DNA from 2 places in the Paenibacillus woosongensis genome. Region 1 is predicted to be linked to the other one. Evidence: riboswitches for the same ligand, from Rfam matches in the RefSeq annotation. Region 1 holds a riboswitch; the other holds the start of a gene.
The links. A riboswitch is a leader RNA that binds a small molecule or an ion and turns the genes downstream of it on or off. The one in region 1 is predicted to bind cobalamin.

Region 1 (4,551 bases):
AATCAGCCTCTGATTGGAGCTGCCGCGATAGAGCAGGGAGGGGTCCCGTAGCTCATCAACGTAGCGTCCGTCTACTAACACTTGGCAGCGGCTTAGAAGTCCGTATTCCGGGGACTTTGCGTCTCTGGTTAATTCCTCGAACGTATAACCGCTGTAAATCCAGGCGGATATAGCGCCTGCCGCCTCGCGCAGACGATCGAGAAATGCGCTGACCTCTGCTGCCGAGAAAAAGGGGTCTCCGCCAAGAATCGACACTCCGCTAAGCAGCGGGTTGCCGGCGATGTCCCGAATGATTTCCTGTTCCCGTTCGGGAGTAAACGGCTCGCCGTAATGGAAATTCCAGGTGGCCGGACTGAAGCAGCCTTTGCAATGATGGCGACAGCCGCTTATAAAGAGCGCTGCCCGCAATCCCTCGCCTTCATTTATAGATTCCGGGTAATAGCCGCAAATATTCATGTCGAATGCTTGAGGCGATCACGAACCTCGGCCTGTTTGGCAGCGTTGAAGCGGGTCTGGAAATCCCCGGTCAAATATCCGGTTACGCGGCGCAGCCGGCGGATATGGACGTCCTGCTCGCTAGCGTTGCAGGATGGGCAGGATGCGCCAATGATTCCTTCGTAGCCGCAGCCCGAGCAGCGGTCGATCGGATGGTTGATGCTGAAATAGCTTACCTGCTGCGACAGCGCGTACTGAATGATGCGCAGGAATGCGGCCGGATTGCTGCGGGCGTTGCCGTTCAGCTCAATGTAGGAGATGGCTCCCGCATTGCACAGTCCGTGGAACGGTGCTTCCAGCTCGATTTTTTTAGCTGCGCTGATGTGGTAGTATACCGGTATGTGAAAAGAGTTCGTGTAATATTCCCGGTCAACGACGCCAGGAATTTCCCCGTAGTCAGCGCGGTCCCGTTTGGTGAATTTCCCCGACAGCCCTTCCGCCGGAGTGGCGAACAGGGTAATGTTCAGGTTGTGTCTTTCGCTCTGACGGTCGCAATAGTCGCGCATGAAGGCGATCAAATTATAGGCCTTCCTATATACATCGGTATCTTCGCCGTGATGTTTACCATACATGGCTTTCATGCATTCTGCGAGCCCGATGAAGCCGATCGACAGGCTGCCGTGCTTGAGCAGCTCTCCCACCGTATCCTCGGGGTTCAGATGCTCGCCGCCCTCCCATACACCTTCGCGCATCATGAAGTCGGAAGCCTTGGCTTTCTGGGACGATTGAATCCGGAAGCGGTGCAGCAGTCCGTCCAGCGCGATATCCATATAATGCTCCAGTTCCCGGTAGAAGCCTTGCTCATCTGCGGTCTGCCGCAGTCCTAACGCTATGCCATGCTCCAGGCCCAACTTGACCAGGTTCAGGGTGTTGAAGGACAAATTTCCTTTGCCGGACAGATGGTTGCGGCCGAAGCGGTCGCTCAGCACCCGCGTGCGGCAGCCCATCGTGGCAAATTCGGTATCCGGGTTCGCCGGATCGTAATACATCAGATTGAGCGGGGCGTCCAGATTGGCGAAATTCGGATACAGCCGTTTGGCCGAGCATTCCGCTGCTTTCAGGAACAGTTCGTAATTGGGTTCGCCCGGCTGCTGGTTCACGCCCTGCTTGCATTTAAAAATCTGAATCGGAAAAATCGGCGTTTCGCCGCTGCCAAGTCCGCGCATCGTTGCGGCAAGCAGTGAACTGATGACGAGCTGCCCTTCTATCGACGTGCATGTGCCGTAGTTGATGCTCGTAAAAGGAATTTGTCCACCCGCCCGGCTCGACATCGTATTGAGATTATGAATGAGGCTCTCGGCGGCCTGCAGTGTTTCGCTTTCGGTCTCTTTAACCGCATATTTGAAGGCCCTTGGATACTGCACCTGCAGATCAGAGCGAGCCATTGTGATCAAGCCGTAGTCCGCTGCGCTGTCTCCTTCTTCGAAGTAGTCCAATCCTTTGCGGAAATATTTGACGAAGGATTTGGTTACGTAAGGCGCCAGGTCGTGGTCCAGCTTATTGGCGGATACGCCGCCGTATTGCGCATTTTGCTGGGACTGAAAAATGATCGCCACAAGCGCCATCGCCGTCATGATCGAATTCGGCGGCCTTACGCTGCCGTTGCCGGTGTTGAACCCTTCGCGCAGCAGCTTGTCGAACGGAATGAAGATGCAGTTCGTCGTTCCGATCGCGTATTGATCCAGATCGTGCACATAGACGATATTGTCTTGAATGGCCTGAACGAGCGGCTTTGGCATGACAAAATGGTTCGCATACCATTTCGCGTACTCGCTGCCGAATTTGCTCATTTTGCCAGAGAAGCTTTCGCCGTTCAAGTTGGCGTTCTCCCGCAGCACCTCAAGATTGCTGCTTGCAACGATCTCTTCTCCTAATGTAATCACTTCATCCAGCATGTCTTGGCGGCTTGTATAAACCGGGTTCATCATCGCCATAACAAAGTTTCCCTCCCGAAAAACTACACATTACAACCATATAAAAAGGCATTTCCGATCATGCAAGGTTGGAAATGCCCGAATGCGTGTTTGAAGAAATGCCTGGATCATCCTATGAAATGCAGGATGAATGCGTATGTAAGCTGCAAGCGGACACCTACCTGTTCCTCGCAGGTTCATCTGGTATTTGGTGTCAAATTACAGAAGCGGGCAGGTCTCCTGGCTTCCGGACTTCTTCACTGACGCCTTCCCGCAGTTGGTTAATATCTGCAGTGGCATTCTATCAGTGAAGCGCTGCAAGGAGCCTTGGTAAGCTCTTGCATGCACCCGGTCACAGTGGCGGGACCGCAGCGGAATTGCACCGCACTTCCCTTTTAAGCCCCAGCCGAGAAATAGAGGGCTGGATCACCCGATTCCACTATATTTGGTTGTCTGCAACTTACATTACCCCAATATGTAGTGTTTGTAAACAGTCATCTTCACTAGCTGAAGGATGAAAAATCATGAAAAAACAGGTGAAAGCAACCCTGATGCGGCGAGTGGGAGATGAAGAGAAATTGTGAACATTTATCGCGGCAGTTCATGATCGTATTTTTTGCGCAGCTGGTTCAGCTGCTCTAATTTGCGCAGCTGGTTCAGCTGCTCTAATTTGCGCAGCTGCTGCTCCTGGTTTCTCATCCCGGCGGCAACGATCAGGATTGTACGTCGTACTGCTTCATGTTCTTGCAGCTCAAATCTCCATATAAATGAATTATGTGGATAGTTTATTATCAAATACGAAGGAGAATCCGATGAGAATAGATTTGCATACCCATGTCAAGCTTGCCAAGAAAACAGTCTTCAGCCACGCTTATTTCAAGGAAATGATGGCCGAGGCGGGAAAGAACGGGCTGGATGCCGTCGCCATGACGGAGCATTTCAACACCTGGCGGTATGAGGATATTTATGAAGTGCTGGACCGGCATTATCCCTATGAGCAAGGCTACTACTTGGCCGAGGGGATGAAGGTGTTTCCCGGCATCGGGGCGTATCAGATTGAAATTTTGCCATGCCTGCATGCGAAGGTGAAGTCAGCGAATGTGATCAAGGCGCTGTTGGAGAAGGAGCTGGCTGTCTCCGAAGAGAACAGTGGGGATTTGCGGGAGCTCGGGGAAATGGCGTAAGCGGGCGAAGATCACTTTAAAGGCAAGGTGCAGGGCCTCTTCCAGGTGCGGGAGAGGCCTGTACTTCATTCCTCCATGCAGATCATGATACGGTACTGGGTATAAGGGCGTGCCGAGTTTATTTGAAATGAAGGGGTGGAAATTGTTACAATAAGAGGCAGTATGAATGTTATTCAAAAAGTATGGAACTTCATTATAAGAAGGAGAGAGCAGTATGACGATTGCAGAGGTAACGGTGATCCCTATCGGGACGGGGTCGACCAGCTTAAGCCCGTACGTAGCCGAGCTGCAGCGGGTATTGGAGAAGCAGGAGGGCATCCAATATACGCTCACCTCGATGAGCACAATTATCGAAGGGCCGCTGGATAGCGTATTCGCTGCGATTCGCGCGATTCATGAGTCGCCGTTCCAATCCGGTGCCCAGCGGGTGTCCACTTCGATCAAAATCGATGACCGGCGCGACAAAGAGAGCTCCTCTGAGCAGAAGCTGCGTTCGGTGCAGGCGAAGCTGCAATAAATTCCTGATTTTGAGGACTTGCAAAATTTTCAGATCGAGTTATAATATTTTTTGTTTCCACTTAATTAGTGAATGTGCTGGTGTAGCTCAGTTGGTAGAGCAACGCATTCGTAATGCGTAGGTCGGGGGTTCGAGTCCCTTCACCAGCATCTTGCTAAAGTCAGGCGCAGCGCGGCTTCCGAGGTTTTCGGGGCCGCGCTTTTTTTGTGGAAAAACCTATTCTTCTAACCATTGTTCTACCCTTTAGTTGAGGAAAATAAAATGACGAGCTTTATTTTGACATATACAATTTGTACATAGAAGTTTCTTTATCAATTGATCTAGCTAATTTAAAAGCTTCCTCCTGGCTTTTATGATTATTTATAATTTCATACATAAACCTTATTACGAACATTAAATTAGCATTTCCATCTATGTAATCATCAGGACCTATATAAGAATG
Region 2 (4,551 bases), 1.0 Mb from region 1:
ACTTGATACGCTCCAGAGAAGCCGTTTGCTGCTCCGGCGTTGCCGCTGCGGCTTGTCCTAAGGCTCCTTCGGCAGCGCCAATGCCAGCAGGCCCGCCAGCTCCAGGTGCTCCGGCGCCCGGTGCTCCTTGTCCGGCGTCTTCGTCTTCAAGATCTTTGCCGAGATTTGTAGTATAACGCCAGCGGAGAACATCGCCGTTCTGCAGCGTATACAGTCCTGCGCTGTAATTTGGAAATACCCCGTTTACCTGATACATCCAGCCGCTCACAGGCCCTTTGTCAAACTCGCCTAAACCGTTTATTGCTTGAACATAAAGGGTAGCATCTGAACCGATGTAATTCATAGAAATACCGCGCCCTTGCAGCGCTCTCTTTAGGACTGTAAATGCGGTATCTCCATCCTGGAGCGTAACCGTGACAGGCGCAATAATGTCACCTTCGCCAATCGTGTGTTTCTCTACAGACAAAGTAATTGTACGCACAGCTGGAGGAGTTACTATGCCGCCTCCTGTACCCGGATTGCCGCCATTGCCAGGCGTGCCTTCCCCATTGCCGGGAGCTCCGCCATTGCCAGGAGTGGTACCGCCGTTGCCCGGACTACCTCCTTGTCCAGGAGTATCCTTGGTCTTCAGGTCGTAAGCGATGAACTCCGTGAAATGCGTTGTCTTGATGACTAAATCCCCACGATCGTCTGCATAGGCATATACATCTTCCGTTCCTTGCGAGGAGTCGTTGTATTTCGGAATCGGATGGAAGCTTCCATCGCTGCCGATCCAGCCGGCATGCCTGCTGCCCTGCCCAATCAGCTTCAACGTTACATGACGGCTGAAATCAATCCGATCACTGCCGCCGATCTTCACGCGAATCGCAATCTGAGTAAGTTCCTCGTTCGTTAAAGACAATACGGCGTTTACCTTATTAATCAACGAGTTATCCGTGGAGCTCAGCTTGCTCGGCAGTTGAATCTGGCGATTCCAGCCTGATGTAATGACCTCAGTATTTGGTGCAATATCAAAATACGTACTGTCTGTAACTGAAGTGACCTGCGGCAATTGCGCTTTAGTAAACTCTAGGATGACCCTGTCTTCTGTCAACGGATCTCCATATGACCCGTTCTCAAAATGAGTCTCACCATCTGGAATTGAAATGATCCGTTCGTGAACCGGCCCGGAGGAAGCCGGAACAACTACGTTCACTGCCTCGCTGTCGCTTTGCCCGGCCAAGGCATCTGCCAATGCCTGCACGGATATTGTGCCTTCGGCTGCTTGGCCTGTAAGGGCAATGTTAGCCAGCTGGTTATTGAGCAGGGTTACGCCCGCAACCTGCAGCCCTGTCGTACCAGTGTCAATAAGCCAGTGATTTGCCTGCTCTGCAGCCGGCGTAAATGTATCTCCTACCAGCTTGATTTCAATCGCCGGGTTCAAGGCTCCATGACTGATTTCAGATGCTGCTGGCGTTATGCTCGCCCAGCGGCTGTAATAGAAATGTACCTGATCGCCGGGCTGAATAACATAATCGCCCGCTCCGACTAAAGGAGCAACACCATTGACGTTGTACATCCAGCCGTCCCAGCCGCCCAAAGTTCCGGCGGCCTGTCCGCCAATCGCCGTGACGTAAGCATTGCTGCCGCTGCCCGTAATGCTGTAACTGATCGGCGGCACAGCGGTATCAAGACCCTGCTTCATCACATCAAGCGCTGTAATTTCTCCGCCGTTCGAGGCTACCGTGACAGTCTGAGGCGCATACAGCTCGCCGTCCATTCCGGTCACTTGCAGCTGTGCTGATATACCCGGCTGAACCGGCGTCGTTTCAGCGATACGATACCAGGTCGACTGCCCATGCTGGATGTCGAGCAGTGCAATAAGCGCCTGCTCCGTAGACATGCTGTTCATTCTCGTGTCGGCAGCTTTCCATTTGAAGGAGCCGTCAGCCAACTGGAACAGCGCATAGGCATCCAATACCGAATGGCCGTTCTTGATCCACTCGGAGGATAATGCATCGTCGCCTACAGCCACCAGTCCGGACACTGTAGTCGACAGACTATTCGAATTGTCTCCGGATCCCCATGTCCCGGGTGAGTTAAACCCGCCATGATCGAGCTGCCGCTGCTTCAACAGCTCCTTTGCGCGCTGAATAGCGCTGTCCACCGCGCTCTGCCCCTGGTATTTGCCAAGCGCCAGCAACGCCATACCGGTCATGTCCGTATCGCCGGACGACCCAGTCGGTGTTAAACCGAATCCGCCATCCGCATATTGGCAAGATAGCAAATAGTCCAAAGCTTTCTTCGCCGCCGCCGCATCCCATGTGCCTACGTCCGCGCCGAGTTTGACCCCGGCATCCATAGCAAGCATAGCCCAAATATGCTTGTTAACGCCGCCGATCGCCCCTGTAGCAGGATTCTGCTGTGCTGCAAGCTCAGCCCATAAATTTCGATCGGTCTCCCAAGCATGCGCCGGATCTTTCCCCATAGCCAGCAGCCCGAATATGTATCTGATATGCTCGGTTCCCCCGTTATTGGCCGCTAAATTAGGCGCCGTCGTCTCCCAGGAAGGCAATCTCCAGCTTCCATCCTGCAAATCTTCTCCTGCGCCCCATAAAGCTACCAGCTCCCACCAGGACTCGATTCGTTTCGTCGAGCCGGCATCACTATACTGCTTGGCATAGTAATCCACAGTGCTCGCAATCATACTGCTCAGCTGCGTGTTGCTGGTTCCTCCCGCCGCCTTGGCGAGCTGAGGATTCACTAGAGACAACAGCAGCATGAAGCTCATCCATAGAGGCAAGCTTCTCTTCATCCAATTCTTCCAACTGTTCAACGTCCGCTCTCCTTTACCATCCTTTTTTGTGGACAACAAAAAAAACACCTTTCCCATAGAGAAAGATGTTTCCGAAGATTTGTCCGTGTAGCACTATACACACTCGGCCGCTCCAATGACTAAACACGACGGCAGCAGCACGAATAAACATCTCCATCTCATCCTCGTGAGAAATTACAGAGCCCTTACACGGCAGGTCTCCTGGCTTCGCATCATCGCTTCAACTATCCCCTTCCCGTTGATGATCAACAGTGGTTTTATGATAGTCAGCTCCGCGTTACAGTGGCGGGACCGCGTCGAATTTTCATCGAACTTCCCTATTAAGCTGCGTCATAATACATTATGGGCAGCACCGTATAAGTAGAATATAAAATTGATTTGATTCCGGGTTATTGTATCAGATTTCACGGGTTTAGACAAAGGTTTTTCTGCATTGCTATCGCGATAACGGTAATTGGGCCAATCATCGCTAGAATTGTTCTGGCCCGGCCGCTTTCTTCAAATAACCCGTTAGCCTTCCCCGGCCTAATCAAACCGCTGCGTCTTATACCACTTGCTTTCCCGATGCATGATTTTGTCCATGATCATGTTATAAGAGGCACGGAGTGAAATGACAAGGAATAGCTGTGCGTAAGTAAAATACGTAATACAGGACAGTACGAAGTTCCGGACGTTGCTCTGCCCGATATCGGAAGCCAGGGCAAGGTTGATCTGCAGTACGTACAAGTAATACATCAGCGCCCAGGCGAAGATCAGATAAATGTACACATCGCCTTCAAACTGAAAGGGAGACAGCACCTCCGGTTTAAATAAAGCGATGAGCCAGTAAGCGATGTTGACGACAATGATCAGGTCGGAAATCACGATCGTGACCAGAAACCAGAAATAGCTGGCCATATAATAAAGGACATGCAGCTTGATGCGCCAGCTCGAAGGCTTGAACAAGTGGTGAAAATTGTCCAGTACGACCTGGTAGTTCCCTTTGGCCCATCGTTCGCGCTGCTTCATATATACGGATAGCTGCTCCGGCTCCTGCTGGTAAGCCTCGGCCTGCGGGGCCAGCGCAATAAGCTGGCCCCTGGAGAGAATTTCAAACGAAATGGCCGTATCCTCGGTCAGCGCCTGCTCGTCCCAACCGCCGATTTCTTTGATCAGCGACGTTTTGATAATAAAGTTCGTGCCCGGTATCGTCCCCAGCTTGAACAGCTCCCACATGCCGGTATGGAGCACCCGCTGCATCGTCACCAGCTCCAAATTAATGCACCTGGATAAGAAGTTCTGCCCCCGGTTCCGGGCCTTGTTGCGTCCAAACACCGCCCCGTACAATTCCGGCTCCTCCATCGCCTTCTGCACGAGAAAGAGCAGCGAATTTTTCTCCGGCGCAGCGTCCGCGTCAAAAATGCAAATCCACTCCCCGGTGGCATGCTCCAATGCATCGTTCAAGGCGCCTGATTTGCCGCCCGTTCCTTTACGCTCCATGATGAAGAAGTCCCGATGCTGGTACATGGGCTGAGCCTTAAGCGCCTTTAGCCGCCCTGCTGTATTATCCGTGCAGTTATCCGCCACGACGATAAACTGAATTTTGTGCTCGGGATAGTTCAGATGGAGAACATGCCTCGCCGTAGCCGTGATGACAAGCTCTTCGTTGTGGGCTGGAACGATCACGGTCACCGTGGGGAAGCCTTCCATATCGGCAGGCATTGTCAACGGCGTTATACTCTGCCGCCATACAAAGC

Region 2: linked by a shared signal. The riboswitch ahead of QNH46_RS23225 (S-layer homology domain-containing protein) and the one ahead of QNH46_RS03360 (anaerobic ribonucleoside triphosphate reductase) in region 1 are both predicted to bind cobalamin.

The regions. Positions count from the first base shown of each region.
Region 1 is NZ_CP126084.1:772,083-776,633, forward strand. It holds gene nrdG (anaerobic ribonucleoside-triphosphate reductase activating protein) at 1-456, opposite strand, end outside; gene QNH46_RS03360 (anaerobic ribonucleoside triphosphate reductase) at 453-2,429, opposite strand; cobalamin riboswitch at 2,622-2,857, opposite strand; gene QNH46_RS03365 (hypothetical protein) at 3,221-3,592, shown strand; gene QNH46_RS03370 (MTH1187 family thiamine-binding protein) at 3,807-4,109, shown strand; tRNA gene QNH46_RS03375 (tRNA-Thr) at 4,186-4,258, shown strand; gene QNH46_RS03380 (delta-aminolevulinic acid dehydratase) at 4,381-4,551, opposite strand, start outside.
Region 2 is NZ_CP126084.1:5,048,574-5,053,124, forward strand. It holds gene QNH46_RS23225 (S-layer homology domain-containing protein) at 1-2,815, opposite strand, end outside; cobalamin riboswitch at 2,990-3,187, opposite strand; gene QNH46_RS23230 (glycosyltransferase family 2 protein) at 3,341-4,551, opposite strand, start outside.